One region of the Peribacillus sp. FSL H8-0477 genome, then DNA from elsewhere that is predicted to be linked to it. Evidence: riboswitches for the same ligand, from Rfam matches in the RefSeq annotation. Region 1 holds a riboswitch; each other region holds the start of a gene.
The links. A riboswitch is a leader RNA that binds a small molecule or an ion and turns the genes downstream of it on or off. The one in region 1 is predicted to bind S-adenosylmethionine.
Positions count from the first base shown of each region.

Region 2: another riboswitch for S-adenosylmethionine. It lies ahead of ssuE (NADPH-dependent FMN reductase); the one in region 1 lies ahead of MHI18_RS03305 (aliphatic sulfonate ABC transporter substrate-binding protein).
Region 3: another riboswitch for S-adenosylmethionine. It lies ahead of MHI18_RS12615 (methionine ABC transporter ATP-binding protein); the one in region 1 lies ahead of MHI18_RS03305 (aliphatic sulfonate ABC transporter substrate-binding protein).
Region 4: another riboswitch for S-adenosylmethionine. It lies ahead of MHI18_RS06530 (M42 family metallopeptidase); the one in region 1 lies ahead of MHI18_RS03305 (aliphatic sulfonate ABC transporter substrate-binding protein).

Region 1 covers NZ_JBBODE010000001.1:632,792-640,810, forward strand. The annotation lists gene MHI18_RS03285 (hypothetical protein) at 1-276, opposite strand, end outside; gene MHI18_RS03290 (CoxG family protein) at 871-1,314, opposite strand; gene MHI18_RS03295 (ABC transporter ATP-binding protein) at 1,405-2,109, opposite strand; gene MHI18_RS03300 (ABC transporter permease) at 2,126-2,917, opposite strand; gene MHI18_RS03305 (aliphatic sulfonate ABC transporter substrate-binding protein) at 2,987-3,964, opposite strand; SAM riboswitch class I at 4,068-4,177, opposite strand; gene MHI18_RS03310 (MBL fold metallo-hydrolase) at 4,277-5,074, opposite strand; gene MHI18_RS03315 (hypothetical protein) at 5,314-5,724, opposite strand; gene MHI18_RS03320 (hypothetical protein) at 6,416-6,739, shown strand; gene MHI18_RS03325 (hypothetical protein) at 6,874-7,284, opposite strand; gene MHI18_RS03330 (helix-turn-helix transcriptional regulator) at 7,287-7,499, opposite strand; gene MHI18_RS03335 (hypothetical protein) at 7,971-8,019, opposite strand, start outside.
Region 2 covers NZ_JBBODE010000003.1:114,967-122,985, forward strand. The annotation lists gene MHI18_RS21695 (phytoene desaturase family protein) at 1-1,404, opposite strand, end outside; gene MHI18_RS21700 (MerR family transcriptional regulator) at 1,548-2,441, shown strand; gene ssuE (NADPH-dependent FMN reductase) at 2,479-3,024, opposite strand; SAM riboswitch class I at 3,134-3,239, opposite strand; gene pdxT (pyridoxal 5'-phosphate synthase glutaminase subunit PdxT) at 3,327-3,917, opposite strand; gene pdxS (pyridoxal 5'-phosphate synthase lyase subunit PdxS) at 3,919-4,806, opposite strand; gene pdxR (MocR-like pyridoxine biosynthesis transcription factor PdxR) at 4,928-6,325, shown strand; gene MHI18_RS21725 (AAA family ATPase) at 6,395-6,952, opposite strand; gene MHI18_RS21730 (hypothetical protein) at 7,010-7,180, opposite strand; gene MHI18_RS21735 (hypothetical protein) at 7,241-7,411, opposite strand; gene MHI18_RS21740 (hypothetical protein) at 7,451-8,019, opposite strand, start outside.
Region 3 covers NZ_JBBODE010000002.1:162,610-170,628, reverse strand. The annotation lists rRNA gene MHI18_RS12640 (23S ribosomal RNA) at 1-931, opposite strand, end outside; rRNA gene MHI18_RS12635 (16S ribosomal RNA) at 1,072-2,617, opposite strand; gene MHI18_RS12630 (M20 family metallopeptidase) at 3,071-4,276, opposite strand; gene MHI18_RS12625 (MetQ/NlpA family ABC transporter substrate-binding protein) at 4,295-5,125, opposite strand; gene MHI18_RS12620 (methionine ABC transporter permease) at 5,142-5,792, opposite strand; gene MHI18_RS12615 (methionine ABC transporter ATP-binding protein) at 5,782-6,813, opposite strand; SAM riboswitch class I at 6,889-6,987, opposite strand; SAM riboswitch class I at 7,069-7,173, opposite strand; SAM riboswitch class I at 7,366-7,468, shown strand; gene MHI18_RS12610 (alpha/beta hydrolase) at 7,530-8,019, shown strand, end outside.
Region 4 covers NZ_JBBODE010000001.1:1,260,221-1,268,239, reverse strand. The annotation lists gene MHI18_RS06550 (LacI family DNA-binding transcriptional regulator) at 1-558, shown strand, start outside; gene MHI18_RS06545 (tagaturonate reductase) at 619-2,055, shown strand; gene MHI18_RS06540 (UxaA family hydrolase) at 2,052-3,545, shown strand; gene MHI18_RS06535 (IS256 family transposase) at 3,890-5,056, shown strand; SAM riboswitch class I at 5,765-5,867, shown strand; gene MHI18_RS06530 (M42 family metallopeptidase) at 5,960-7,018, shown strand; gene MHI18_RS06525 (ABC transporter permease) at 7,047-7,973, shown strand; gene MHI18_RS06520 (ABC transporter permease) at 7,997-8,019, shown strand, end outside.

The DNA of each region.
Region 1 (8,019 bases):
ACTCTTCTTTACTATCTCCTTACCAGGAGGCTTTACAACTTTCATATTGTTTACTTTTTCTATGAAAGCTTGTATTTTATTGCTATCTGTAATGACTTTTAAAGTTGCTTCGGAAGAAACCCCCTTTTTATCAACACCTTGAACAAGTAAAGTTGTATATATCTCTTTATTAGGTATTTCTAAAACCACGTCTTTTGTACTTTTATTATCCAAACTACATGCAGTTAACAACATCATCATGAAAATACAACTAAAAAGTAGGTTTACTATTTTCAATTTCATTCCCTCCATCTTATCTAAAAAATACCTTCATAACTCCCGATAGATAATCTAAAAATATATAAATGAATATGGTATTTTTTATTTGGAGATGAATGCATTACTTTAACTACCCTATCTGGGCAACATAATCATAACCAATCTCTAACGTAAGCTACTAATCCTAAAAATGCCCCTAAACCCGTACAAATGAACACAATAATCGTATAATCAGCTTTTTTTTGACTTAGTTTTTTCTCACTCATTAAAAAACCTCCATTATTTTGCAACCTTTAAAATACACTATGTAATCCTTGGCATCTTCAATGATGCCGGAGAACGAGTCCATTCAAAACGACTCCAGCAGGGTTCCCTTTATTCGGTTTTCTACATATTGCATCATACTGATGAACCTTTATCCCAGCACAGTCTGTCTCATTACTAAACCTATATTCTATTTTTTATTTAAGAATTCCTTCTTCTCGAGTCTACAATTCAGGAGAAGCTAAATTTGTAGTGCACCGGCCTTTCTTAATAGAAAGAAAACAATTGCGAAAAAAAAAAACCAATGACTAAACAACGCCCGCAGGTAGAATAATCTGCGGGCGTTGTTTAGTGTTTCTTCTTCAGTTCGAGTGCGATTGCTTCTGCAAGTTCTTCTGCCATTTGAGGTACAAAGGTCTTCAATAACGAGTTGGCAATCGGCGCCTTATATCCGCTCGCTGTAATGTCTAAAAAACCGGTCATCTTCGTATTCCTTGGATCGATGGCTTCTGCTAAAAAATAGCCGCTTCCGGTAAACGGTTCATTCAGACCAGTGAGGTCAAATGTAACTTTACTTGGACCTTTCCATTCAATGATATCGACAATCAGCTCTATTTTCTTTTTCATCAAGCCTAAATCGCCTTTAAACTTCCAGGTAACCTGATTTTCATTTAATACAGTATGATTGATGTAACCAGGGACAAGCGGTGCCCAGTTTTCTACCTTGCTTACAAACTCCCAGATTTCTTCGATTGGTAAAGCCATTTTTATGCTGTGCAGCCCGGTTGGCAAAAGTCCCACCTCATTCGTGTTGTTACTTTCACTCCTACTGTATTATATTGTCCAAACTGTATAGAACCTTAAGAGTAAAATAGCTAAATCTTAGGATACGGTTTCCCGTAAATCAAGTACCTGTAATATTTCAGCCTTTATGAGAGCTAGATCCATATCGGTACGATTCCTTGGTTTGGACTGCTTGATTGTGAGTACCTCAGCTAATACACCTGGCTGCCCCTTTAAAATAAGAATACGATCACAAAGATATAAGGCTTCATCGATATCATGAGTAACTAATAGCATCGTCGTATTTTTCTTTTTCCAGATAGAGAGTAATAATTCTTGCAGCTGCATTTTGGTAAAAGCATCTACCGCACTAAAGGGTTCATCAAGTAATAGTACTTCAGGCTCCGTTACAAGTGCCCGCGCAATCGCAGTCCGTTGAGACATCCCTCCAGAAAGATCCTTTGGGTAATGTTTTTCAAAGCCCGTGAGACCTACCGTACCCAACAATTCGTGGACGAGAGCTTCTTGATCCCCCTTGAGCCCAAAGGATACATTTTGTTCAACTGTCAGCCAAGGCATCAGCCTCGGCTCTTGGAACATCATTCCGACTTCTTCCTTCTCAAGACTAAAGTTCCCTGTGTAGTCCTTATCCAACCCTGACAGGACACGCAGCAAGGTACTTTTTCCACAGCCGCTTGTTCCTAGTATCCCAATGATCTCTCCCTCCTCCACGGTGAAAGAAACATCAATTAATCCAGCCTGTTTATGATTGAATGTCCGTGAAACCTGTTGTACAGATAACATATCGATTCCTTCTTTCTCAATGTTGATTTGCCAAACTGTCCTGCCACCTTAGTGAGCGTTCTTCAATCATTTTTAGGAACCAGTCGGTTAGTTTACCTAGAATAGCGAAAAGAAGAATACTGCCGATTATCGTATCTGGAGAATACGTATTCTGGCCGACAATCAACAGGTAACCCAGCCCTTTGCTTGCCCCCATAATTTCTGCCGCCACAACAAACATCCATCCAAGGCCAAGACCGCTGCGGATTCCTGTCAAAAATGATGGAAGCGAGGCAGGAAGAATAATTCTGCGGACAATTTGAAACGATGTAAAACCATATATTTTACCGACTTCAATCAGCTTACGATCTACACCCCGTATCCCGGCCACCATGTTCAGATAGACTGGAAAAAACACCCCAACCGCGATGAGCGTCACCTTCGAGGTTTCACCAATGCCCATCCAGAGAATAAACAACGGTACCCAAGCAAGCGATGGAATCGATCGAAGCGCTTGAATAATGGGATCCACAAGTTCTTCAAAAATTTTCAGATAACCCACCAATGAACCAACGATTATGGCAGCCAGTGTTCCAATAAAAAATCCTGCAAACACTCTTGTTAAGGTCGAACCAAGATGTCCCCAAAGGGTTCCTTCCAACACCATTTGATATAGGCTGGCAATAATTACAGATGGTGCAGGCAGCAAATGGGCTTCAATAAGCCCCATTTTGCTTGCTGCTTCCCATAACACGACTAATGTCACTGGCAGGATGCTGCCCAGCAGAAGCCTACGATTACTCTGCGGCTTTTTACTTGTCATTGTCATTTTGTTTATTTGACCCAATTTAAGCGCACGATTACTTTGCTCTAACATCCTATTCCCCTCTCTTCTCCATTACTTGGTGACTTTCTCCGCGTATGTCGGGTTAAGTAACTTTTCTGTCAGCTCATTAACGTCGGTCGAGTCTTTTAATAAACCAGCTTCTTTGAGTACCTCTCCTGAACCAGTAATAATGGCTTTTTGTTCATCACCGGGAATCGGTTTAGAAAAATCCGTACGTTCCAATTGTTTTTTTGCAACCTCAAGTGAAATGCTTGCTTCTTTCGCAAGAATTTCTGCGGTTTCTTCTGGATGGTCGATTGTCCACTGCCGAGCTTCCTCATATGCTTCAAGAACTTTTTCCACATATTTTGGATACTTCTTAGCAAAGTCCTCACGAACATCCAACGTACTAAAACTATTAAAGTCAGGATTTCGGTAAAAGATTTGAATATCTGATTCCAATTCTACCTTAGCCATATGTGGATCAAGACCCGCCCAAGCATCTACATCACCTGATTGAACAGCTGCAGCTCCGTCACTGTGCTGTAGGTTTACAATTTCAACATCTTTCTCTGTTAATCCAGCTTCCTTTAACGCACGTAAGAGAAAAATATAGGGATCGGTACCCAGCGTTGCCGCTACTTTTTTCCCCTTTAAATCAGCTACTGATTGAATACTTCCTTTTTTGGCTAAAAGCGCCGTCCATTCCGGCTTTGAGGAAATATAGACGGTTTGGATAGGTGTGCCCTTTTCTTTGGCAAGCAAGGCTGCCGCACCTGCAGCTGAACCGAAATCAACACTATCTGAACTAAGAAATTCTAACGCTTTATTAGAACCTTGGCTGAGGACGAATTCGACATCAATACCCTCTTCTTTGAATTTCTTTTCAGCCAGCCCCTGATCTTTTAATACCAAGCTAACCGGTGAATAATACGCATAATCAAGAATAATTTTCTTTGGTTTTCCGTCCTTACCAGTCCCGCTGGCATCGTTCGAGCATCCTGAAAGTACTAATCCTACTAATGCCAATAATATAGCCCATTTCTTCATTTCCCTACCTCCGTTTTCTCTAGAATACCGATTTGCTTACTTGGTTTAATAAGCGCAAAAAACCCTCTTCAAAAAACAAGAAGAGGGTTTTTAAAAAAATCCTCCCTCATCTTTCAGATCAGTTGATCTGCAGGATTTAGCACCTTTTCAAGCATTTGCTTGATGGTTGCCGGGCTTCACAGGGCCTATTCCCTCCGCCGCTCTCGATAAGAGTGTCATTACTATTTAATTAAGGTATTTATCTGTTTGAAGTATATAGCACATAAATTTCAATGTCAATAATATTCTGAATATTTTATTTTATATTTCGATTCACTTTTCTTTTTTAGCGGCCTCTCTGACATTATGTAAATGTGTATCCTTCATTCCTTCAAAAAATTCATACTGTTCCCTAAGTGCGTCTTCACAATCTTCGCTTTGTTTTAGGGATTGTAAATAATGAATCGACTGATTTACACGCTGTTGTATGTCTTCCATTGAATTCGTTACACTCCCATGTCCCGGAATTAAAAGCTCTATGTTTCCTGAATCAATGATTTTCTTTATTTTGTTAATCGTTTTCTGATAGCTTTCATAATTGTCAAAAATAAAAGGAAACTCTACATCTGACAAGTGGTCTCCAGCCACAAGTATTCCCCCAGGTTCAATGACCGTAACGAGTCCATCATTGGTATGGCCAGGAGCAAGGTAAAATGTAAGCATACGATTACCTATCTTCATTGTTTCGCCGTCATTGGCAACGGCACACTCCACCTCCGGATACAAAATTGGATAAGAGCGTTTCAAATAGTATTTCTTATCAAAGTCATGGATTTGTTTGAGTGGAAAGTCCTTTGCAGGATGATTGGTAAAGGCTGCTGAAGCGATTACTACTGCATCCGGGAATGCTCCGTAACCAATAATATGGTCAAAATCACTATGGGTAAACAGCAGATACAGAGGCCTTCCTCTTCGAATTGCAGCTACATAAGATTGGATTTCACATACTTCTTCCGGCAGCCAGCCCGGGTCGATTAGCAGCAAAGACGTCTCTGCATCTATCATCGTTGAAGTGGTTTGGTACAGCGAACTTTGAAAAACGACAACGGTCTCATTCTGAAAAACAATCATGTGTTTCCCCCTTTTCCTACTATTATATCAAAGAAGAAGCAGCTTAAAAGAATACTGAAACGGCTGTTAACCTTCATAATTCCCCACCCCTCTCCAATATAAATCAGCTTAACCACCCTTTCTGGACGATCGAGCAAGATAGATGAAGTGGGGCGAATTTACTTGAATTTAAATTTAGGATTATAAATGAATCCTAAAAAGACCGCCATTGGCGGTCTTCTGAGCTACTAACACCTACGTTAGTTCATGAAAACAATATCTAATTTTCCAGTTACTTTACCAGAAGCGTATCCATCTTTCACGTCGACATAAAATTTACCTATTTTCATGCCTTTGAATAACGCCTTTCCACCAGCTAAGCTATGATAGCCTGTAGCCTTTCCAGTACTAGCATTGACGAGACGAACCTGTATTTTACTATAATCAGTTAATTTCTTACTTCCAGTAGAGGTCTTAAAATAGATTGGGGAAACTAGTTCGATTTGTATGTCACTACCTTTGTTAGGATTACCAATTTCACCATCATATTTTCCATCTTCAGTTTGAAAGGAATACCGTGGAACACTTGCTTGAGCTGAAGAATTATCTAATGCCAATCCACCTGCCAGAACGAACACTACAGTACTTAAAATTAAAAATATACGTTTCATTGTATCACCTCCTTTACCTCACTATAGCTTCTTTGAATTCAAACATCTTTTGGTAGCGTTATCACCATCGTTATAACAGTTTTAACCACTACGATTGTTGGACTATCTGTCCGTCTTAATTTGGTATACCAAAAGAATACGATATTGATGTGTCCAACATGTGTACATATAAAATAATCCTGATAAAAAAGAGCACAAAGAAAAAAGAGGCTGCAAATACACGCTCCTCTTCATGGGTAATCTTAGTGTTTTTTTTGCTCTAACCAGCTCCTCCAAGTAAGTTATAAACGTTCACCCATTTTCGCACCATAGAACGATCAATGGTCTATTTTTCAGGCAAATTCCTGTAACCGCAACTTCTTGCAAGTAGCCATTGATCACTGCTCAAATTCACATCTTATTTGACCATTAAAATCCCCCCGAAAGTTATTGTCTAACTTTCGGGGGTCACATCAACTGGGCAGCCTTTTTCATGTTTTTATTAACATAACCCCTGATCTCGGAAGCTGGCCTCGAGCTGGGTTTTTATTTTTATAGAAGAGTAGTGGGTGGTTCGTATTTTTAAATTCATTATGGGGTGTTTTTAGTACAATCTGATATATTATTATTATGTTAACGGTAGTTTATAACTGGTGATTGTATTAAAGAAAAAAGAGGATTGTATAAGATTTCAAGCGAGAGAAAAATTTAATTGAATAATTTTGAAAACCATTGTACTTTTATTTTTGTAATTATTAGTGGGATTTTCTTAACAATAGGTGCTGAAAAGAAAAGTAATTTATATTACTCTCTTAGCATCGGAGTAATTGGGTTATATCTGATATTTATCGTCTATTTAGTAGGTGAAAATGGTATAACTCTTTCGTTTGTCATTCAACATATGTCAGCACTTCTAGTATTGGACTGTGGCTATTTATATGAAGATAAAGAAAAAAGTAAAAGAAATAAAATTTTATCTAAACTAACGACAGGATTTATAATCTTATTTATGTTATCAATGTTTACAAGAAGTTGAAAAAGGAAATTTTTTTGCGTTATTTGAATGGAAGATACCTTAATGCACTATTTTTTACCTGAATTTGAATGTATGATTTGTGTAAGAATCATACATTCAAAAGAACGTCAATTGGTGGCCATTTAAATGTAATTTTACAATCGTTTTGTTATGATAGCTCCAAATCCAATCATCATATATATTCCCATCATACATATGATCAACATACCAGTTTCAATAAAATGAACACCCATTGAATATAAAGTTAGTAAAGCAACTCCACTACCACAAAGAATAACATATAGTACTATCATAAAATATCGTTGCATAAGCATTACTTTTCGTTCATCAACTTCTGGAACATTTCCATTTCTTTTTTTGTTCAATTTAGAAAAAAACAACCAGATGACAAATCCTAAGATTGCTCCACCTACCATAGGAATAGCTATATCATATCTGTACTCACTAGTGGCGTTACCCTCAATATATATACCTAAGAAAACTCCTAATATTATAGATACAATAACAACAGCCCAAATAATTTGTTGTAATTTTTTCATTTTCATAGTTATTCCCCCTTCGATTTCTCTAAATAAAATAATTCCTCAATTGGTACATCAAAATACTGTATTAATTTTAGAGCCAATTCCAAACTGGGATTATACTTGTTCTTTTCAATTGCATTTACAGTTTGACGTGTAATTTGTAAATCCTCTGCCAGTTTGACCTGTGTTATACCTCTTTTTTTTCTAATTTCCTTAATGTGATTTATCACTTTCATTTTAAATCCTCCAATTCAAGCGTAAAGATATCTTTACACTTTTATTGTAAAAAAAATACAATTTAATGTAAAGGTATATTTACATTAAATTGTATTTTTTTACTTGATATAAATGTATGATTATAGTGATTATCATCCATTCAAACCCTTGATTTCATTGACTTTCTTCCCTTTCTCTCTTTAACCTAAAAAAAAGAAAAAATCGTACATTCAAATCGTTGAACGCCAAGGGTTTCAAGACCCGGTTTTTGAATGTCGAACAAAAGGTCAAGTAAATATGGATTTACCAAAAAATGAACCGGCAAGAAGATTGAACTACTAGATAAGTTTTAAAAAGAATAATTGTAGTTTTTTCACATGAACAACGTTACTATTAATTAGTAAATATTAGGAGGACGTTATTAATTAAATAATAAAAAAAGATGATCCATTATTATTTTATAACGGGTCATCTTTTTTATATTAATCCCATCATTTTTCTTTATGCTTTAATTTAAATTCTTCCTTTTTTACATCCCAT
Region 2 (8,019 bases), on a different contig from region 1:
TCCGCCTACTAAAAAACAATGTTGAACATCTTCAAATTGGTTATGCGGACGCAAATACATCATCTGATCAAGACTGTGTGCAAAACTGAAGGTAGCCCCTTTATAGACGTAAATATCATTCTGCCAATCTAGTGGAGTAATGATTCGTTCTGTTTCTATAAGCTTACGAATATCATGCAGCCCAGGCTCCTGTTCCAGCCGCTTGAGCATAGCTTCTTTAATCGTTTCTTTTTCTGTTTCCCAATTAATGTCGGCCTGAAGGTTAGGAACCGGCATTAAGACCATTAAGGCAGATTTACCTTGGGGAGCAAGGGTAGGATCTATACGAGAAGGATTATGTACATAGATAGATGGATCAGCAGACAAGACCATTTCTTTTGTCATTTCATCGACATTTTTTTTATAATCCTTCGCAAAGAGAATCATATGATGTGGGAGTTCTACCTCTGCATCAATGCCTAAATAAAGCATAAACGTTGAGCATGATAGTTTTTTCTTTTCTACTTTTTCTTTGCGGTATTTCTTCAAATCTTTTTGATCAAAAAGATGGGTAGCTGCATGACCAAAATCTGCATTGATAATGACATCATCTGTTTCAACGATTTCACCATTTTCTAAATGCAATCCAACGGCGATTCCATTTTCAACAATGACCTTTTTGACACCAGTTCCTGTTTTAATCGTGCCGCCATATTCAATCGTCACATCCGCCATTGCCTTACATAACTGATTCAACCCTCCTGTTGGGTGGAACAATCCAAATCCATGCTCTAAATAGGAGAGAATCGTAAACGTTCCGGGACAATTCCAAGCAGACATCCCTAAATACTTCGTTTGAAAAGAAAAGGCCCATTTTAATCGTTCATCAGTAAAGTAGGTTGATAGCTGTCCGTAAACTGTATCGAGAGCATTTATTTTAGGTAAAGCAGTCAGCATATTTAGAGTCAAATAATCTGTCAGCTTTGAAAACGGCTGTTGTAAAAGCTTCATGACGGAATCAAATTTCTCTGCTTCCTTGGTCATAAAACGTTCATACCCTTTTTCATTACCTGGAAAGGTTTGTTTAAGTAACGCGAGCATTTCTTCCCTTTTACGTGTGGGAGAAAACGAAACGCCATCTTCGAATTTCAAGGTATATAACGGATCAACTTCTTGAACGTCTACGTAATCATGTAAATTTCGATTAACAGACTCGAATAACTCTTCTAACAATTGAGGCATCATAAAAAAAGTAGGACCCATATCAAACGAATAATCACCTAATGTAATTCTTGATGTGCGCCCTCCGATATAGGGTTGTTTTTCAAATACAGTGACGTCAAACCCCTTGGAACTCAAAAGCATTGCCGCTGCCAATCCTCCTGGTCCAGCACCGATAATACTAACTTTTTTATTTATTTCCACATTTATTCCCCCTAAATTTAAAAAAATCATGTACACGTATTGTATAATGTTATTATAATGAATGTATAACATATGTACAATTGTTTTTCGTTAATTTTTCTAAAAACTTATACATTGGTTATACAGGAAGTGAGTGAGTAACTATGTTTGGAATTCAAAAAGTCTCTGAAATGACCGGAATCTCTTCCATCACATTACGAGCATGGGAAAGGAGATACGGAATTATCCAGCCTAAACGAGCAGATGGTGGGCATCGTCTCTATTCTGCTGAAGATATCGATGATATTATTTGGGTCAAGAAACAAAAAGAAGAAAAGGGAATTTCATTAGGACAAACGATGGAGCTTTTAAAAAAACGGAGGGGAATGGAATCCCAGAACCAAAAAAAAATCCCCCCACAATTCGGGGGAGGAAGCTTTGAGGACTTTTCCGCAGAGTTATTTGATGCACTCATCAATTACGAAATGAAGCTTGCTGATAAACTAATTAACATCAGTCTCGCTATGTATGATTTTGAAGAAGTTTGTCATTATATTTTTATCCCTATTTTACATAGAATTGGGAACGAATGGGCTGACGGAAGACTAAGTGTTGCGCAAGAGCACTTAATCAGCAGTTTTCTTGAACGGAGGATTCAATCCTTTCTTATCGAGGTACCAGAGCAGCCGTTGGCAGTGCGGGCAATCGCTCTTTGTCCAGAACTCGAGCAGCATAAAATCGGTCTGTTATTGTTTTCCCTATTTCTTAATAAACGTGGAGTTCAGGTCTATTTCCTCGGACAAAATACACCTGTAGACTATTTAGAAAAAATGATTGCTGTTAATCAAATCCGATTGGTGTGCATTTCTATGACCATCAAACAGAGCAGTGAAAGCATCCAAGAAATGATAACGAAATTATCACGTTCCTTTAACGACATCACGTTTGTCATTGGGGGTGAAGGGACAAATTTCTTACCTGCAGATTTAACGTTTTATCAAATAAATGGGGGTCTTGAGGAGTGGAAGAACTGGTTTATCGAGTTTAAACGGAAATGAAAACAGCACTTCGGATAACCCGAAGTGCTGTTACTTTTTAAACGTGTATGACCTGTACCTTTTGAATCGCTTCGCGAAATTCTTCTGCTTGAATTGTAATTCGTTGTAATAGGTTTTCATCCTCTATTGGTGCTGACAAATTTTCTTTGTTAATTTTCTTGTCTATTATATAGATTCCTTGAAGCGGCTGTCCTTTCAAGACGGCGATTAATGGTTTCAATGCGTAATCAATAGCCAATAAATGTGCCGGACTTCCACCAACCATGATTGGTAAAACGGGTTTATTCTTTAATGCACCTTCTGGCAGTAAATCAATAACCGTTTTTAATACACCCGTATAGGATGCCTTGTATACAGGAGAACCAATAATCACTCCATCCGCTTTTTCAATCAGCTCAGAGAACTTTTTTATTTCAGGACTATTGTACCGAGCATGAATTAAGTCACCTTCAGGGAAATCACGTACGCTTACAGTCGTTACCTTAAATCCATGCTGTTCAATAATTCCTTTTATAAAGTCCAGCGCCAAATCTGTTCGTGAGGGGGAGGAAGGACTCCCAGATAAAATTACAATTTCACTCATAGTGTAGGATCCTTTCCTGGTTCGTGTTTTATCGTCTTGCTGCTTGAAATAATTTTTCTAACACACAAAAATATCCCCATTCATAGAGAAAGAGGACATTTTGAATCTACTCTTATCTCTCAAGACACTACTTGCTGGATTTAGCACCTGCTTGCTCGAAAGCATAGGTTGCTGAAGCTTCAAAGGGCCAGTCCCTCAGCTTCTCTTGATAAGAATATTAAGTTGTAATTATCATAATTGTTCGAATAGTTTCTGTCAAGATTATATATAAAAACCATACTCATTTACTATATTCGGAGCTGTTAAGATGAATGGCTTACCATTGACGATTCAACCATTTCACTGAACATTTTATAAAAACGGTTATCATCAGTTAGTTCTGGATGAAACGCGCTGACTAGCATATGATCACAGCGGGCGGCGACTATTTTTTCATCTATACGTGCTAGAATTTCAACCTGATCACCTGTTGATAAAATATACGGTGCACGTATAAATAATGCTTGAAAAGGAGCCTCCATTCCTTTTATATCGATATTTGCTTCAAAACTATCAATTTGTCTTCCAAAACCATTTCGTTTAACGATGATGTCCATGATTTCTAAATGAGCAGACTCAGACCCTTCAAGCTCATTGGCAACGAGGACCATGCCGGCACAGGTACCGAATATTGGTTTTTTTTGATTAGAAAAATCTTTAATTGCATCGATAAATCCATACCGAGCCATTAACCTCCCAATCGCTGTACTTTCACCACCTGGGATAATCAGCCCATCCAGTTTTTCTAGCTGTTTAGGATGTTTGACAATAACAGCTTCAGACCCAGTATTGATTATTTGTTTCAGATGTTCCTCCACAGCACCCTGCAAGGCTAATACACCAATAACTGCCATGTTACAATCCTCGCTCCTGCATACGGTCTGCCGCAGCAAGCTTAGACATATCAATACCTGTCATTGGAGATCCAAGTTCCTTAGAAAGCGCCCCAATTAATTCATAATCTTGATAAAACGTCGTTGCCTGAACAATCGCGTTGGCAAACTTCTCTGGATTTTCCGATTTAAATACGCCAGAACCGACGAATACACCATCTGCCCCGAGTTCCATCATCAATGCAGCGTCTGATGGAGTAGCCACACCCCCTGCAGCAAAGTTCACGACCGGTAATTTCCCTTCTTTTTTAATTTGTTTAAGAATCTCATATGGAGCTCCTAAGTTCTTCGCTTCAACCATTAATTCATCGTCATTCATTAAGATTATTTTTCTAATTTGAGCCTGAACTTTACGCATATGACGAACAGCTTCCACAATATTTCCCGTACCTGGTTCACCTTTTGTACGAAGCATTGACGCTCCTTCACCAATTCTCCGAGCAGCTTCCCCTAAATCGCGACAGCCGCAGACAAATGGCACGGTAAACTGGCTTTTCAGGATATGAAATTCTTCATCAGCGGGGGTCAAAACTTCACTTTCATCAATATAATCTACCCCCATGGCTTCTAACACTCTAGCTTCGACGATATGTCCAATTCTTGCTTTTGCCATTACAGGAATCGAGACAGCATTCAGTACAGCTTCAGTAATTCTTGGATCAGCCATTCTTGCGACTCCTCCAGCTGCACGAATATCAGAAGGCACTCTTTCCAAGGCCATTACAGCTACTGCACCTGCTGCTTCCGCAATCTTAGCTTGCTCGGCATTGACAACATCCATGATGACTCCGCCCTTTTGCATATGAGCCATCCCTCGTTTAATCGCATCCGTTGCTATTACTTTATTCATCTCTTCATCTCCCAATTTATTTGATTTTTTACTATTTGTTCTTTAGTATAAAAATGAAGTGAATGTATTAAAAGTGTCAGTTTTATATAAAACGATGGGTTCAGAGAAAGTAGGAGACTAGATGGACAGGTTAGCCGTTGAATTAAATAGAGACAGTTCCATTCCAATGTACGAACAATTATACGCACATATTAAAGCAGAAATTACGGAAGGCAGACTGCTTTTCCAAACCAAGCTTCCCTCAAAACGTAAGTTAGCAGATGTCTTACATATAAGTTTAAACACAGTTGAAACAGCTTACGAACAGCTGACCGCTGAAGGCTACCTCGAGGTTATTCCACGTAAAGGCTATTTCGTGATGGCATCGGAAGATTTGGAATATATCGGGGCAAAAAGTACACTTCCCTTACAGACGAATCAACAAAAGAATTCAATTACTATTGATTTTCATCCTAGTCAGATTGACACAGAAAACTTTCCCTTTCAACAATGGCGAAAATATGCCAAAAATAGTATGCAAGAAGACCATCATGAATGGCTGCTGCTAGGGGACTCTCAAGGAGAAATAGAGCTGCGGCATGAAATCGCAGTATACCTTTACCATGCAAGAGGTGTAAAATGCAGTCCAGAGCAAATTATTGTTGGGGCTGGAATTGAGGTTCTTTTACAGCAGCTCGTTCTATTGTTAAATCCAACCACCATTTATGGTGTCGAAGATCCCGGATATCATCTGATACAGCAAATTTTAACTTGCTATAATCACCAAGTCTATCCACTCGCGGTAGATGAAGAAGGCCTTATCGTGAAAAATGTCGAGAACTCACCGATTAATATCGTTTATGTGACCCCTTCCCATCACTTTCCCTACGGAACCGTTTTGTCTGTTAACAGACGGACACAATTATTAAACTGGGCCAGCGGGCATACAGATCGATTTATTATTGAAGACGATTATGATAGTGAATTTCGATATACTGGTAAAGCAATTCCCTCCCTACAGAGCTTAGATAACACAGAGAAAGTCATCTACTTAGGATCGTTTTCAAAATCACTTATGCCATCCATTCGAATCAGCTATATGGTCCTGCCAAAACAGCTGCTCACTAGGCATCAGCAAAATCTCTCTTTCTACCACTCTACTGTTTCACGAATAGATCAACATATCTTAACGGAATTTATGAGAATGGGTGACTTCGAGAAACATTTGAATCGAATGCGTAAACTTTACCGTCGTAAGTTAGAAAGGGTATTAGCCTCAATTAAGCCCTATTCTTCTACGATCACAGTCATTGGTGAGCAATCGGGGCTTCATGTTGTATTAGCAGTTAACAATGGAATGACTGAAGACGCACTCGTCACAAAAGCTGCAGCAGCTGGATTTAAAATCTATCCAGTCTCGCTCTACTCAATGGTAAAACAGAACCTTTCACATCCACAAATCATTCTTGGCTTTGCTGGCATCCCAGAGACTAAACTAACAGAGGCACTGAATGGTTTATTAGAGAGCTGGGGGTTTTAACAGGATATGAACTCCTTATCGTTCAATGAACATAAAAAAGAGCTTGAAAGTACTTTCAAGCTCACATGATTATAAATTAAATCTTGTCGAAATTAGGTTAGCTACTTCTATCGCACTTAATTTAGTATTATTAATTTTTATGTAATTTTCTTTTTTTAATTCCCCGTCGAAGGAGTTCAATCTGTATTTTTTCATGGACTCCCTTAATTCATTTTCTGACCAATCTATGTTCCTTTTGGTAGGTTTGTGCTCAAGTCTGTGCGGACTTTTGTTTCGTTCTAGTCTCACATTCAGTTCAGATTCTAACTCAACGAAATAAATGGTTGCCCCTTTTGATTGGAAAATTTTACAGAGATCGTCTACATATTTCCAATCATCTGGTTGGTCAAATGCCCACACATAGGTAAATATCAAGCCTTTCAGCTCACTCTCAGAAACGGCTTTAAATATTTCTGTTCTAAATAAATCTGATAGTCTCCACATCTCAGGACTAAATTTGAAAAATGGTTCAAGTAATTCAATGGTCATGTGGTTGTGAAACAATCTCAAATCAGTTACCTTTTCTAATTCATGACCGACAGTCATTTTACCCACTGCTTGAGGTCCAAATAAGAGCACAAGTTTCATAGTTTACCTCCTGCTAATTACTTTGAGTAGAGACCTTTCCTACTCTCATCTCTCACATTATAACCTGCTTTTCCAATCATGATAAAAATCTTGGATAACTAAATGAATGGCATTTAGCGTAATTAATATTAAAAACAACATCATGACTGTCGCTATTTCCCCTGTAAAAAAGGCAATCATAGCAATACCAATTATCCAAACGAAAAACATAGGTGACTTCATATTCATAAAAAACTCTCCAATCTCAATTATAAATTCAGTTAAAGATTAATTCTCAGGAATTACCTTTTACGCACGGTCTCCTTTAAACTTACTTATGTAGTACATCACTACTGCAATGGATTGGATCGTTAACCCGCTAATTAAAAATAGATTGTGAGAATTACTATTTCCTATTTTAGTGAAACCAATCATTGAAAAAATTAACCCAAACAAATTTATATACCAAGCAATTTTCATCTTTTCTTTCCTCCAATCCTTCGAGCAACTCACTAATACTTAAGAAATCAATAAATCCTTAAATAAAATAGGAATGTCTTTCTCTTCTATCCTCGCAAGTTCTTTAAATGATACGCCTTGCTTTAGTAAGGTATTTACCAATTCCCATCCTACATAGTAAGCTTCTCTTTCCTGATTAGTCGTTCCCTTTCCAATCGTAAATTTATATACCGTTTCGGAAGAGTCATCATCCAGATACGGAAAAATCCCTTTAAAAATTTCTTCTTTCTTTCCCATACATGATGTTAACCAATCCTTTTTATGTTCAATATACCGTTCATCTTCTTCTCCTGGTACTAAGAATTTACTAACACGAGTGGCTAACCCTTCCTCCAAGATCGTGAGTGCAATTGTGCGCTGCCAGCCTAAAGTAAGATTTGCGGTTTTTGCATGGACAATATGTGTTAGTTCATGTACCAATAGGATTTCAGAGTTTCCGCTTTCAATGGGTAAACATAATGCATTCCGATTTTGATCAAAAGGAGCAACAAATGGATTATTGTCAAAAGCACCCACAAAATAAATAAGGACAAAATCCAAGCTGCTTTTACATCCTAAAAGCGTTTTCA
Region 3 (8,019 bases), on a different contig from region 1:
GGGCCCCTAGTCCAATCAGTGCTCTACCTCCAATACTCTCATCTTGAGGCTAGCCCTAAAGCTATTTCGGAGAGAACCAGCTATCTCCAGGTTCGATTGGAATTTCTCCGCTACCCACACCTCATCCCCGCACTTTTCAACGTGCGTGGGTTCGGGCCTCCATTCAGTGTTACCTGAACTTCACCCTGGACATGGGTAGATCACCTGGTTTCGGGTCTACGACCACATACTAATTCGCCCTATTCAGACTCGCTTTCGCTGCGGCTCCGTCTTTTCAACTTAACCTCGCATGGGATCGTAACTCGCCGGTTCATTCTACAAAAGGCACACCATCACCCATTAACGGGCTCTGATTACTTGTAAGCACACGGTTTCAGGATCTATTTCACTCCCCTTCCGGGGTGCTTTTCACCTTTCCCTCACGGTACTGGTTCACTATCGGTCACTAGGGAGTATTTAGCCTTGGGAGATGGTCCTCCCTGTTTCCGACGGGATTTCTCGTGTCCCGCCGTACTCAGGATCCACTCAGGAGGGAACGAAGTTTCAACTACAGGGTTTTTACCTTCTTTGACGGGCCTTTCCAGACCTCTTCATTTACCCCGTTCCTTTGTAACTCCATATTGAGTGTCCTACAACCCCAAGAGGCAAGCCTCTTGGTTTGGGCTGATTCCGTTTCGCTCGCCGCTACTCAGGAAATCGCTATTGCTTTCTCTTCCTCCGGGTACTTAGATGTTTCAGTTCCCCGGGTCTGCCTTCAGTACCCTATGTATTCAGGTAAAGATACTGTTCCATTACGAACAGTGGGTTTCCCCATTCGGAAATCTCTGGATCAACGCTTACTTACAGCTCCCCAAAGCATATCGGTGTTAGTCCCGTCCTTCATCGGCTCCTAGTGCCAAGGCATCCACCGTGCGCCCTTTCTAACTTAACCTACTAAAAAAAACATTCGGTGTTTTAAAAATTGATGCAAAATTTGCCTTCTATCTATTATCTAGTTTTCAAAGAACAAGGTTGAATGAATTACTCATTCAAAACTGAACAAAACAAAAGCGTCACGTTAATTTTCCTTAGAAAGGAGGTGATCCAGCCGCACCTTCCGATACGGCTACCTTGTTACGACTTCACCCCAATCATCTGTCCCACCTTAGGCGGCTGGCTCCTTGCGGTTACCTCACCGACTTCGGGTGTTACAAACTCTCGTGGTGTGACGGGCGGTGTGTACAAGGCCCGGGAACGTATTCACCGCGGCATGCTGATCCGCGATTACTAGCGATTCCGGCTTCATGCAGGCGAGTTGCAGCCTGCAATCCGAACTGAGAATGGCTTTATGAGATTCGCTTACCCTCGCGAGTTTGCAGCTCTTTGTACCATCCATTGTAGCACGTGTGTAGCCCAGGTCATAAGGGGCATGATGATTTGACGTCATCCCCACCTTCCTCCGGTTTATCACCGGCAGTCACCTTAGAGTGCCCAACTGAATGCTGGCAACTAAGATCAAGGGTTGCGCTCGTTGCGGGACTTAACCCAACATCTCACGACACGAGCTGACGACAACCATGCACCACCTGTCACTCTGTCCCCCGAAGGGGAACGTCCTATCTCTAGGAGTGTCAGAGGATGTCAAGACCTGGTAAGGTTCTTCGCGTTGCTTCGAATTAAACCACATGCTCCACCGCTTGTGCGGGCCCCCGTCAATTCCTTTGAGTTTCAGCCTTGCGGCCGTACTCCCCAGGCGGAGTGCTTAATGCGTTAGCTGCAGCACTAAAGGGCGGAAACCCTCTAACACTTAGCACTCATCGTTTACGGCGTGGACTACCAGGGTATCTAATCCTGTTTGCTCCCCACGCTTTCGCGCCTCAGTGTCAGTTATAGACCAGAAAGTCGCCTTCGCCACTGGTGTTCCTCCACATCTCTACGCATTTCACCGCTACACGTGGAATTCCACTTTCCTCTTCTACACTCAAGTTCCCCAGTTTCCAATGACCCTCCCCGGTTGAGCCGGGGGCTTTCACATCAGACTTAAGGAACCACCTGCGCGCGCTTTACGCCCAATAATTCCGGATAACGCTTGCCACCTACGTATTACCGCGGCTGCTGGCACGTAGTTAGCCGTGGCTTTCTGGTTAGGTACCGTCAAGGTACCAGCAGTTACTCTGGTACTTGTTCTTCCCTAACAACAGAACTTTACGACCCGAAAGCCTTCATCGTTCACGCGGCGTTGCTCCGTCAGACTTTCGTCCATTGCGGAAGATTCCCTACTGCTGCCTCCCGTAGGAGTCTGGGCCGTGTCTCAGTCCCAGTGTGGCCGATCACCCTCTCAGGTCGGCTACGCATCGTTGCCTTGGTGAGCCATTACCTCACCAACTAGCTAATGCGCCGCGGGCCCATCTATAAGTGACAGCCGAAACCGTCTTTCCATCTTCTCTCATGCGAGAAAAGAACATATCCGGTATTAGCTCCGGTTTCCCGAAGTTATCCCAGTCTTATAGGCAGGTTGCCCACGTGTTACTCACCCGTCCGCCGCTAACTGTTGAGTAAACTCAACAATTCGCTCGACTTGCATGTATTAGGCACGCCGCCAGCGTTCATCCTGAGCCAGGATCAAACTCTCCGTAGAATGTTTGACTTGCTCGGTTGTTTTTATAGTGTGTACTCACTTCTTTAAAACGTTGACGCTTTGTTTTGTTCAGTTTTCAAAGAGCAATTTCAGCTGCGAGTTATTCGCTAGCTACAAGAATTAGTATAACATGGTTACGAACAGTTGTCAACTTCTGCGAAGTTTTTAACTTATTTTTAATCGCCGTGTTTCTCAGCGACTACTTTATCTTACCATCAACCAAGTAAGAAGTCAATAAGTTTTTTTAAGAATGTTTCTTCTTAAGCTACGCTTCAGCATCCCCTGTGGCATGCGTGTTATTGTTTTTTCAAAGCCGCTGTGTTGGCGACTTACTAATAATACTCCCTCCTGCTTTTTATGTCAATCACTTTCTTTCATTGATTTAGTAAATACCTACTTCCTTCTATATAAAAGCGTGTATCTCACTTAGAGATACACGCTTTCTGTTTGCTGCTATTTTTTTGTTTCTATAAACTCTTCTTTAATCCTTTTTAATAATTCCGGTTCGGTTACTAATCTAAGAGCAATTAAAGCAAGCGCTTTCGCACCCGTAATGAGTGCTTCATCACCTTTAGGTGATCTAGCCGCTTCTCTAAATTCATTAGTATGCGCGACAAGTTCACTTCCTCCAATTTTAATATAGGGATGAATAGTCGGTACGACCTGACTTATATTTCCTCCGTCAGTCGAACCTAAGCCTTTTCCTTCACTAGTGAACAAAGTTTCTCCAAGACTATCTAATACATTCCCTGCTGCTTCATCAAAGCTTTTATTTAATAAAAAGTTATCGATTTGATTTTGGAAGGCAATCACATTTACCTTTGCGCCAGTAGCCAGTGCAGCTCCTTCAGCAATAGCCTTCACTTTATTCGTAACTGCATCTAATGTTTGTCGAGTGGCTGCTCTAATATAGAATCTGGCTTTTGCGTAGTCCGGGACAATATTAGGCGCATCTCCCCCATCAGTAATAATCCCATGGATACGTACATCACTTGAGAGGTGTTGTCTCAGTGCATTGATTCCATTGAAAAGTTGAATCACACCATCTAAGGCATTAATTCCTTCTTCAGGAGCTGCTGCTGCATGAGCAGACTTCCCAATAAACTCAAAGTCAAGCGGGTCAACAGCAAGTGTCTCACAGGTCACTCTCGTTTCATTGCCAGGGTGTATCATCATGAAGGCATCAATTCCATCGGTTAATCCATGTTTCACAAAGCTTCCCTTTGCGCTTCCATTAGGGCCGCCTTCTTCTGCGGGTGTACCAAATACAACGGCTTCTCCGCCTGTTTCTTCTATTACCTTACTAAAAGCGATGGCTGCTGCCGTACTAGTTGTCCCGATAATATTATGACCACAAGCATGCCCGAGTCCAGGTAAGGCATCATATTCTGCTAAGAAACCAATAACCGGACCTCCTAGCTTTGCGGCTTTCTTTCTAGCGATAAAAGCTGTTTCATGTCCAGCTACATTACTTTCAATTGTAAATCCTTCTAATAGAAGAAGACTTTTCAGTAATTCTGAAGCAAAGAATTCTTGATTACCAATTTCCGGACGTTCATGAATTTGATGACTGGTAGTGAGATACGTTTGTTTATTCTTTTCAATACTCGAGATGATGCTAGCTTTTAGTAGTTCAGTATCATGTGTAATTGTGGTCATAGTATCTCATCCTCCCTTTTAATAATCGATTTCACTTAATGGGACAAATGTTGGAATTTGCGCTCCCTTAAATTCTGTTTCTATTAGTTTCGCTACATCATCTTCTTGGTAAAGCTCTGCAATGCGTTTTAATACGTCACGATTTTTGTCCTCGGTTCGAGCAGCAATAATGTTTATATACGGTTTTGCCGTTGCGTCTTCATGGAAAATGGAATCTTTGATAGGATCAAACCCTGCATCTACAGCAATTCCATTATTAATAATGGATGCATCCACATCAGGAAGGACACGTGGTGTCTGCCCAGCTACCACTGGTTCAATTTTAATGTTCTTTGGGTTATCCACGATTTTGTCCAAGGATCCATTGCCATCAAAATCCTTCGGCAAGGTAATCAAACCTGCTTCTTGTAAGAGTAAAAAGGCTCTGCCCATATTAGTGGCTTCGTTCGGTACCGCAATGGTGGCGCCATTCGGTATATCGTTTATACTTTTATGTTTTTCTGAGTATAAACCCATCGGTGCAATGACCGTTGTAGCAACCGGCGCTAGATCTAACTTACGTTCTTTAATAAATGCATTGAAATACGACACTGTTTGAAAAGAATTTGCATCTAAATCTCCCTCTGCCAGCGCAACATTTGGCTGCACATAATCAGAGAAACTTACCAGTTTGATTTCAATTCCTTCTTTTTCGGCTTTTTCGGCTACATATTTCCAAACTCGATCATCTGTCCCGCTAATACCGATTTTCACTGTTTCTTTCTTGTCCCCTGATCCTTCACTATCTCCACAAGCACTCAATACAGTCGAAAATACAGCTAATATGATAAATAAGAATAATTTTTTCATGTTTGCACTCTCCTCGTTAGTTTCTTCTAATTTTTTTCGCAAGTATATTTCCGAATGTCTGCATCCCTTGAACCATAAGAATAAGAATGACAACAGTAATGACCATGACCTGTGTATCAAATCGTTGATATCCATATGTAATGGCTAAATCGCCTAGGCCTCCCCCTCCAACAGCTCCAGCCATTGCCGAGGCACCAATCAACCCAATGGTCGCGATGGTAATCCCCAGAATAAGTGAACTTAACGCTTCAGGTATAAGGAATCGGAAAATAATTTGAAAAGGCGTTGCTCCCATCGCCTCAGCCGCCTCAATAACTCCTGAATCAACTTCGAGCAAGGAGTTTTCAATTAACCTCGCAATATAAGGTCCAGAATAAAAGACCAATGGCACGACTGCTGCAGCTGTTCCAATCGATGATCCTACTAATAATCTTGTTAAGGGCACGATTGCTACCATTAAGATAATAAACGGAATCGAACGGAAGATATTAACCACAGTACTTAGGATGGAAAAGATAAATTTATTTTCGAATAGATGTCCCTTTCTTGTAACGACTAATAAAATGCCGAGCGGGAGACCAATGATTACCGCAAATAGTAGTGAAATACTGACCATTGATACGGTTTCCCAAAAAGCTTCGATAATTTCTTCATTACTAACTCGCATCTGCAATTACCTCCCGTATGCTGACGTTCTCCTGCTGAATATGCAGATAAGCTCGTTTAATTTCATTTTCTTGTCCGCGGAGTTCAACAATTAGGTGCCCAAATGGGACCCCTTGAAGCTCCGTAATATTCCCAAACAACACGTTTATATCAACATCAAACTTCTTAGCAATCTTCGATAACAAAGGCTGCCCGGAAGAAGCTCCTACAAAATTGATTTTAAACAGCTTTCCATTTGGATTATGTTCTTTAACGAGAGTCCTGACTGATTCAGGAATGGAATCATTAAGAACCGAATGAACAAAGTTTTGCGCTGTTTTCGTTTGGGGATTTGAAAATATATCAAAGACAGTGCCAGATTCAATGATTTCTCCGCCTTCGATCACAGCGACCTTGTCGCAAATATCTCGTATCACAGACATTTCATGGGTAATCATCAAGATTGTTATCTTATATTCGGCATTAATTTTTTTCAAAAGTTTTAAAATCGAGCCTGTTGTTTGTGGATCAAGTGCCGATGTAGCTTCGTCACAAAGCAGAATCGATGGCTGTGTAGCCAGCGCCCGCGCAATACCAACACGCTGTTTTTGTCCACCTGAAAGTTGTTCTGGATAGGCACCTGCCTTATCGCTTAATCCAACGAACTTTAGCAGTTCTTCTACTCGTTGTTTGATTTGTTTCTTCGGTGCTCCTTCTAATACCAACGGCATAGCGATATTAGCAAACACTGTTTTTGACTGCAGGAGATTAAAATGCTGAAAAACCATCCCGATATTCCTTTTTACTTTTCGGATATTAGAAGGGGACAGCGTTAATAAGTCTTGCCCATCAACTAGCACCCTCCCTCCTGTCGGCTTTTCTAAGAAATTAACACAGCGGATTAATGTACTTTTACCAGCACCGCTGAAGCCAATCACTCCAAATATCTCTCCTTTTTCTATGGTTAAGTTAATTCCATTAAGAGCTTTAAAGGTTTTGTCTTTCGTGCGGTATTCTTTCTCCAATCCTTCGAATGTAATCATGATGCTCCCCCAATCTCTATTAAAAAGACCCTCTTCTAAATAAGAAGAGGGTCTGCGCAGTCCAAAGACTGCCTCTTCTTATCTTTCAAGCTAAAGCTTGCTGGAATTGGCACGGTACCTGCGTCCGCTGCCGAAGCTTCATTGGGCCAGTCCCTCAGCTTCTCTGGATAAGAAATCTATATAGTTTTTTATTTTCAAACAAAAAACCTCTTCTGCAAATAGAAGAGGTTCCAATCATAATATCCGATCAGTACGCTCTTATCTACCAAGCTATGCTTGTTGGAAGTAGCACAGTATTCTAAAAAGAATCTGCTGCTGAGGTATCGACGGGCCAAATCCCTACACCTCTCTGGATAAGAATGCATATTAAGTTAATACAATCTTACAAACACTGACACCGTTTGTCAACCTGTTTATTGATTATTCTATTTTTTAAAACCATTTAAACAATTCGTTTTATTCTGGTCTTGACATATTTTCAGGCTTCATGATACGATAATCCCAAGTAAACAAGTGGGAATAATTTCATTTCGAGTGAATTCCCTTCATACACGTGTATCAAGAGTGAACGAGAGAACTGGCTCATAGACTTCACAGCAACCTCCTAAATGGAAAGGTGCTCCTACCAGCAAAGCTATGCTTTGGTTGATGAAATCGGCTAAAACCCTCTTCTCAACTATAAGAAGAAGGTTTTTTATTTTGAAAGGAGAATTTTTATGTCAAACTCGACGATTATTTCCGGCGCTGATTCATTCTTCATACCCGGAAACCATACTGGTATTCTAATCTGTCACGGTTTTAACGGTACCCCCCAGAGCATTGCCTATATTGGCGAATGCTTCGCTAAGGCGGGCTTCACTGTATATGCCCCGCTTTTAAAAGGACACGGTACGTGCGCAGAAGATATGGAGACTTGTTATTACCAAGATTGGATTCAAAATATAGAAGATGCATACAACACACTTAAGAAAACTTGTTCCAATATAGTTGTGATTGGTCAATCAATGGGCGGCACCCTAGCTTTAACATTAGCAGAAAAGGAAGCATGCAGCGGCATTGTCACGCTAAATGCTGCCCTCGAGGTCCCGTGGTATGAAACATTTAAACACGCAGATTCACCCAGATTCATTGCAGAAGGAAAACCAGATATTCATGATCCAGCTGCGTATGAAATTACCTATCCCTCCGTTCCGCTTAAAGCAGTTC
Region 4 (8,019 bases), 630 kb from region 1:
CAAGTGGATGAAAAGAAACTGATTAATATCTTATCGAATGATCGCGAAGGTGCGTATCAGGCGGTTGAACATTTGATACAAAAAGGGCATCAAGACATTGCGATTATTGAAGGGAAGGAAGGATTCAATTCAACTCTCAAACGTAGAGACGGGTACGTAAAAGCGTTGATTGATTATCAAATTCCGATTAAAAGTGAGTATATGGTCAAAGGGAATTATGATATGCAGAGCGGGTATCAGGCAATGGAAAAGCTGCTTTCGATGGAAAAGCCGCCGACTGCTGTATTTTGTTCCAACGATGATATGGCGCTCGGAGCAATGAATTCAGTCTTTGCTCATCAGTTAAAGGTTCCAGATGATGTATCAATTATCGGATTCGATGATATTGGTTTTGCCCAATATACCACGCCGCAATTAACCACGGTGAAGAGACCGATTGAAGAGATTAGTATTATTGGAGCTGAAAAATTAGTAGATTTGATGGAGCAGCCGAGTGAACGCGGCGAACTTATCTTTGTTAATACGGAATTAATAGTTCGGAATTCCGTGAACGAATGAGACCCGTTTAGGGTTACCTAAATTGTTAACGTGTGCATTTTGAGAGGAGGAAAAATAAAAGTGGAGAAATTAAGTAGAAAAATAGGCAAAGACTATCCTGTCTATCCTGAAAAGGTCCTTCAGTTTGGAGAAGGGAATTTCTTACGCGCCTTTGTCGATTGGCAGTTATATGTTCTGAATAAGGAAACCAATTTTAACGGAAGTGTGGTGGTTGTTCAGCCAAAGGGAACGAATAAAATTGTCGGACTCAATGAACAAGAGGGCTTATTTACTTTATACCTGCAAGGAATGAAAGAGAATAAAGCCGTTAATGAACATATGATCGTTGATACGATTAGCAGAGGCATTGATTTGTTTACTGATTATCACCAATATATCGAATTAGCACACAGTGAAGAGCTGCGATTCGTTATTTCGAATACAACCGAAGCAGGGATTTATTTTGAACCGAAGGACAGGTTAGAAGACCGGCCGCAGATTAGTTTTCCAGGAAAACTAACAGCGTTCTTATACCACCGTTTTCAAGCATTCAACGGAGATCAGCAAAAAGGCTGTATTGTGATTCCTTGTGAATTAATTGAAGAGAACGGAATTAAGTTGAGAGAAATCGTTCTTCAATATGCAGAGCTCTGGAATCTGGGTGAAGAGTTTGTTTCATGGATTATGCAAAACAACACATTTTGTAATAGTTTAGTAGACCGTATCGTACCTGGTTTCCCAAAAGACAATATTGATGAAATTACAGAAGAGTTAGGGTATCAAGACGATTTAGTCGTGGTCGGCGAACAGTACCATCAGTGGGTGATTGAAGGTCCGCAGTGGATTAAGGATGAATTCCCCATTGATCAAGTGGCTTTAAACACGTTTATTGTCGATGATTTAACGCCTTACCGTACACAAAAAGTGAGGATTTTAAATGGGGCTCATACAGCGATGACCCCGATTGGTTATTTAGCTGGATTGGAAACGGTAGCAGAAGCGGTGGAGGACGAGGAAGTCGGCCGTTATATTCATGAACTGATTTATGAAGAAATTGTGCCGACGCTCAACTCTGATGTAAAGGTGTTCGCTAATGATGTAATTAATCGGTTTAGAAATCCATACTTTAAGCATTATTTACTAAGCATAAGCTTAAATTCAACCTCTAAATTTACAGCGAGGATTTTACCAACTCTCTTGGATTACCTAGAGAAGAAAAAAGAACTGCCGCAGCGAATCGTTTTTTCCTTAGCCGCCTTATTAAGCTTTTATCGGGGGGAAAGAGAAGACGATGCAGCTGTGCTAGACTGGTTTGCCGCATCATGGAGAGCAGTGGATGAGCAAAAGATGACACTCCAGCAATTTGTCGAAAGCTGTCTGAGTAACGAAGGTATTTGGGGAATGAATTTAACCAGCGTAGCCGGTCTAACGGAATTGGTGACAGACAACCTGAAGCAGATTGAACAAGCTGGAATAAGAGAGGCAATGATGAGTGTCAAAAAGGAGTGGATTTCATGAAGGATATTATGCAGATTACGGAACAGGACAATATTGTCTTGGCTTTACGAAAGCTGGCTAAAGAAGAGAAAATCGTTGTCAATGGTAGCGAAATAGTCATCAAACAAGAGGTTGATCGAGGGCATAAAGTAGCTTTGAAGGATTTAAAAAAAGGTGACCATGTGATGAAATACGGCTTTCCAATCGGTCACGCCCTAGAAGATATTGGAGTTGGTGAGTGGGTTCACACGCATAATACGAAAACGAATTTGTCTGGGACACAGGAATACAGCTACAAGCAAAAGTTAACCGAAAATCCTTTTGAAAATGAACAGCTAACATTTAAAGGCTATAGACGAAGGAATGGATTAGTCGGAATCAGAAATGAGCTTTGGATTGTTCCAACGGTCGGCTGCGTGAATGGGATTGCCGAGAAAATTATTAAACGATTTGAAAAAGAAGTGAAGGATATTGCACCATTTGATAATATGCTAGTGTTCAAGCATAGTTTTGGCTGCTCGCAATTAGGTGATGACCATGAAAATACGAAGCAAATTTTATTGAATGCCGTGAACCATCCGAATGCTGCCGGGGTATTGGTGCTCGGACTTGGCTGTGAAAACAATGAGATGGTCACCTTTAAAGAGTCACTTGGGAATGTCGATGATGATCGGATTAAATTCCTTGTGTCACAAGATGTCACTGACGAAATCGAAGCGGGAGTAGAGATGGTCAAAGAAATTCATGCTCATGCCCAAAACGACAAAAGGGAAGATGTTCCGTTAGCCGAATTGAAAATTGGTCTGAAGTGCGGCGGGTCCGATGGCTTTTCAGGGATTACGGCCAATCCTCTTTTAGGAAGGTTTTCTGATTTTCTGATTGCACAGGGGGGAACGACCGTTTTGACAGAGGTTCCAGAAATGTTTGGGGCAGAAACAATCTTGATGGAACGAGCAGAAACGGAGGAAGTCTTTCATAAAACGGTATCGTTAATTAATGATTTTAAAGATTATTTTCTAACCTTTAATCAGCCAATCTATGAAAATCCTTCGCCTGGTAACAAAGCAGGCGGAATTACCACCTTAGAGGACAAATCATTGGGCTGTACCCAAAAAGCCGGTTCAGCACCCGTGGTCGATGTTTTAAAATACGGAGAAGTGTTACAAAGAAAAGGCTTGAATCTCTTGAGTGCTCCAGGAAATGATTTGATTGCATCCTCCGCACTAGCAGCGGCAGGCTGCCATATCGTCTTATTCACAACAGGAAGAGGAACACCATTTGGGACCTTCGTGCCGACAATGAAAGTATCGACGAATACACCCATCTATGAAGCAAAGCCGCACTGGATCGACTTCAATGCAGGCACTTTGCTCGAAGATGACGTATCACCAGAGCTTGTCTTACGCGACTTCATCGACTACATCATCCAAGTCACCAACGGAGAATTCGTCAACAATGAAAAGAACGACTTTAGAGAACTGGCAATCTTTAAAACAGGGGTAACACTGTAAGGGGAAGAAGCGATTGCTTCTTCTTTTTTTGTTGGTGGAGATACTATTTTCATACCCCGATCCCCTAAAAACCCCTTTGCACACTTTTTGGCTTGTTTTGCACAGAAAAGTCGCTGAACTGCACACTTTTTGCTGGGTTTTGCACAGAAATGAACCCCAAGTGCACAGAAAATCGTTAGTTTTGCACACATCGAAGACATTCAAGGCTTTAGGGTTGTTGAAAATAGGGTATCTTTCTCTACTTTTGATTAAGTCCATATAATTGTGTAAAAAAAGAGAGTCATTTTATTCGCTCTTGGAAACAATGTTTTCACCATGAAAACACATTGAAAAGAGGGAATATAATGACTCAGTTACAGTTTAACCTTGATATCGATCTTTTAAAACTTTCCATTATGAATTCTAATCTTGATGCCGTGATTAAATCAGCGGTTGTGTTGATCTTAAATGAGTTTATGGAGAAAGAGAGAGACAACCATCTACAAGTTTCATCTTATGAGCGCTCTACCGAGCGTCAGGATTATCGAAATGGCTATTATGAACGTGATTTTACGATGAGTATTGGCAAGATTAAATTGAAGGTCCCTAGAACACGTAATGGCGACTTTTCCCCTTCTGTATTTGAAAAATATGCTCGGGTCGATCAAGCGCTCGTCCTTTCCATGTTAGAGATGGTAATCAATGGAGTTTCTACACGAAAGGTTACTCATATTGTCGAACAGCTATGCGGTGAAAATGTCTCAAAATCCTTCGTTTCATCGCTGACTGAAAAGCTTGATCCCATTGTTAATGGCTGGGCAGGGAGGCCCCTCAATACCACGTACTACCCCTTTGTTTTCGTAGATGCCATGTATATCAAGGTGCGTGAGCACCATCAAGTTGTCTCAAAAGCCGTATATATTGCGACTGCCCTTACGGAACAGAATAAGCGAGAGATTCTAGGGCTCCATGTAGATCATGTAGAAAGCTTTGAATCTTGGTCACAGTTCTTTAAGCAACTAAAATCCCGCGGTCTTCAATCCCCGAAACTGGTGATTTCTGATGCCCATCAAGGGTTAGTCAAAGCAGTCCAACGGGAATTCATTGGGACCAGCTGGCAACGGTGCAATGTCCATTTTAAACGGAACATTATCGAAAAACTGCCTAAAAAGGGATCATCTGATATTCGCTTGATGATTAAACGGGTATTTGAAGCAGTCACGATAGATGATATTCGTCTATTTAAAACGGAGTTAATAAATAAATTTGGTGAGGAATCAAAATATGAAAAAGCCCTTCAAATTTTGGATGAAGGGTTCGAAGACACCATTCAATACATGAATCACCCTGAAAAAATCAGGCAGCACATTCGTAGTACAAATTCGCTGGAGCGTTTAAATCAAGAAGTACGCAGAAGAGAAAGAGTAATCCGGATCTTTCCTAATACCCAATCTGCTTTCCGATTAGTAGGTGCTCTCTTAATGCAATATCAAGACACAGTTTACGACAAGAAAAAAGCATTGTCGAAGTAGTTATTTTTCAAAACTTCCATCATGAATCATTTCACATTCAAACAGGGCTGTCAAAGTGAAAAGCCTTTGACAGCTCTGCCCGAATGCGAGAGAAAATGGCCATGGAAGTTTCCAAAAAAAAGTGTAAGGTTAGGGTTTTGTGCAACTCTAAAAACAGTTTTTTATCCGTTTGAAAGCGTCCAATTAATCAGAGTGAAAACATTGTTAACGAATTTACACAATAATAAGGACTTGACTCTACTTTTCTCATATTTGGCATCTAACCAGTCTTGATGACTCTATTTTCATAACCCCGAATGCCCAAAAACGCTCTCCGGCGTTAATCAGGTCAGAAGTGAAAGGTCTGGGGGGGCTGTCTTTTGAAAATGAGTATCTATCTTTACTCTACTTTAGAGATCCAACTTAGATTCTAGTAAATGACATATTTTCAACAACCCTTGGGATCTTGAAACGTTTTCTGGTGAGATGTTTTCGCACAAAAATAAGCGCCAGGCGCACATAAACACCGTGATTTAGCACGAGGTTGTTGCTGGGAAGCGGCAAAGAAGGATTAAGGATGGTTTGTCTTGTGACTATCGAACAGGCTTGTAGATTTAAACATTCAGATAGTAATTTAATATATCAGAAAAATGATAAAAATGAAAAAATAGATTGACGTGCTTCGAATTCTGGCTTATGCTAATTTCATTATAAAAATACATAATTGATTTCTTATCCAGAGAGGTGGAGGGATATGGCCCTTTGAAACCTCGGCAACAGGTTCCTTGTGAATACTGTGCCAATTCCATCAGGTTCGCCTGATAGATAAGAAGAACAGAAAACTAGTTATTATTTATTCTGTCCTCTTCTTAAAAAAGAAGGGGACTTTTTGTTGTTTGGGGATGAAAAAAGGGGGAGTAAGAAATGGAGAAAATCGTTAGAGAGCTTTCTGTGCTGCACGGACCTTCAGGCTTTGAACAGCCAGTTATCCGTTACATAACGTCAGAACTTGAATCTTTAGCAGACGAGTGGTCTGTGGATCATCTTGGTAATATTACTGCGATAAAAAAAGGAAGTAGACCGGGGCCAAGGCTGATTCTTACAGCGCATATGGATGAGGTTGGCTTTATTATTCGAAGCATTACACCTGATGGCTTGCTTAAGGTCGAGTCTTTAGGAGGTCATGATATTCGTATATTGGCCGGTCAAAAGGTACGGGTTCGAACTGGTACTGGGTATTTAATTGGTGTGTTTGGCGGGATTTCTGCCCATTATCGGAAGTTTGAAAGTGAAAGAAAGCTTAAGTCTGTCAGAGAATCCTATATCGATATTGGAGCCCGTTCCAAGAAACAAGCAATCAATATGGGTGCTGCTATTGGGGATTCCGTTACCTGGCTTTCGGACGTTACCGTTTTGGGCAACAGTGATACAGGGAGGATAGTTGGCAAGGGCTTTGATGACAGGGCAGGCTGTGCGGTGTTGTTACAGGTGCTGAAGGATCTTCCAGATTTCTCTGGAGAGCTTGTCATTATCTTTACGGTTCAGGAAGAGATAGGCCTAAGAGGGGCGAAAGTAGCAACAGAGGGGATTGCTGCTGATGCAGCGATTGCCATTGATACGACAGCAGCCAGTGATACTCCAGAAACTGTCCTGGATGATGAGCTTCAGATTGGTGGAGGAGTTGGCATTAAGGTCATGGATGCAAGCTTAATCGCCCATCCAGCCATTAGAGAGAAGCTAAAGACACTGGCAGAAGAGGGAGGAATTCCGTATCAGCTGGAAGTATTTCCTGGAATAGGGACAGATGGTGGAGCCGTTCACCTCTCCAACAAAGGGATACCGACAGGCGTGCTTTCTATTCCATCCCGTAACGCACACTCTCCAATTGAAATTATTGATATCACAGACTTAGAAGCTGCTAAAGACTTGCTTACTTTGTTTATTACTAATGAAGATGAGTTGCTAAGCTTCACTTCCTTTTAAAAATATGTAAATAAGACAGGTGAATCCTATGTATGTAATAAAACGCTTACTAACGATGGTTGTGACTCTCTGGATTATTATGACGCTGACCTTTGTCATTATGAACAGTATACCAGGCGATCCATTTGCGTCAGATGCAAAATCATTACCGGAGGAAATTGTTAAAAATATGAGGGCAAAATATAATTTGGACGAACCGTTGCCTGTTCAATACGTTCTCTATATGAAGGATTTGCTTCATTTTGACTTTGGTCCTTCGATTCAGTCTAAGACAAGAGATGTGAATACATTGATAGCAGAAGGGTTCCTGCCATCAGCTATATTGGGGCTGCAAGCAATGGTTGTTGCCATTATACTAGGTTTGGCTTTAGGCATTATCGCTGCCCTCAACCATAATCGAGGGCTAGATTACCTTTCGATGATTGTGGCAATAGTGGGGATTTCTGTACCGAGCTTTATATTGGCACCTTTGCTGATTAAATACGGTGCTGTCGAGGCAGGAATCCTTCCAGTTGCCTCGTGGGGAACATGGGCGCATACAATTCTTCCGACCATTGCCTTGGCAGTCGGTCCGCTTGCGATTATCGCCCGATTTGTCAGAACAAGCATGCTGGAGGTCTTAAGCCAAAACTATATGAAAACGGCTGAGGCGAAGGGACTTTCCACGGTATATATTGTCTGTAAGCATGGAATTCGGAATGCAATCATCCCTGTCATTTCCTTTATTGGGCCGCTGTTTGCATCAATAATTACCGGAACATTCGTAATAGAGAAAATATTTGCGATACCCGGTATTGGAAAATATTTTGTAGACAGTATTTTTAATCGAGATTATCCAGTCATTCTGGGTACAACCATTTTTTACAGCACGATTTTAGTCTTAACGCTATTTCTAATCGATTTGTGCTATAGATTTGTCGATCCGAGAATAAAAATGACGAGCGGAGGTGAATAGGCGTGCCAGAAGTAAATGACAGTATGTTTAAGCCTGTCGATCGCAG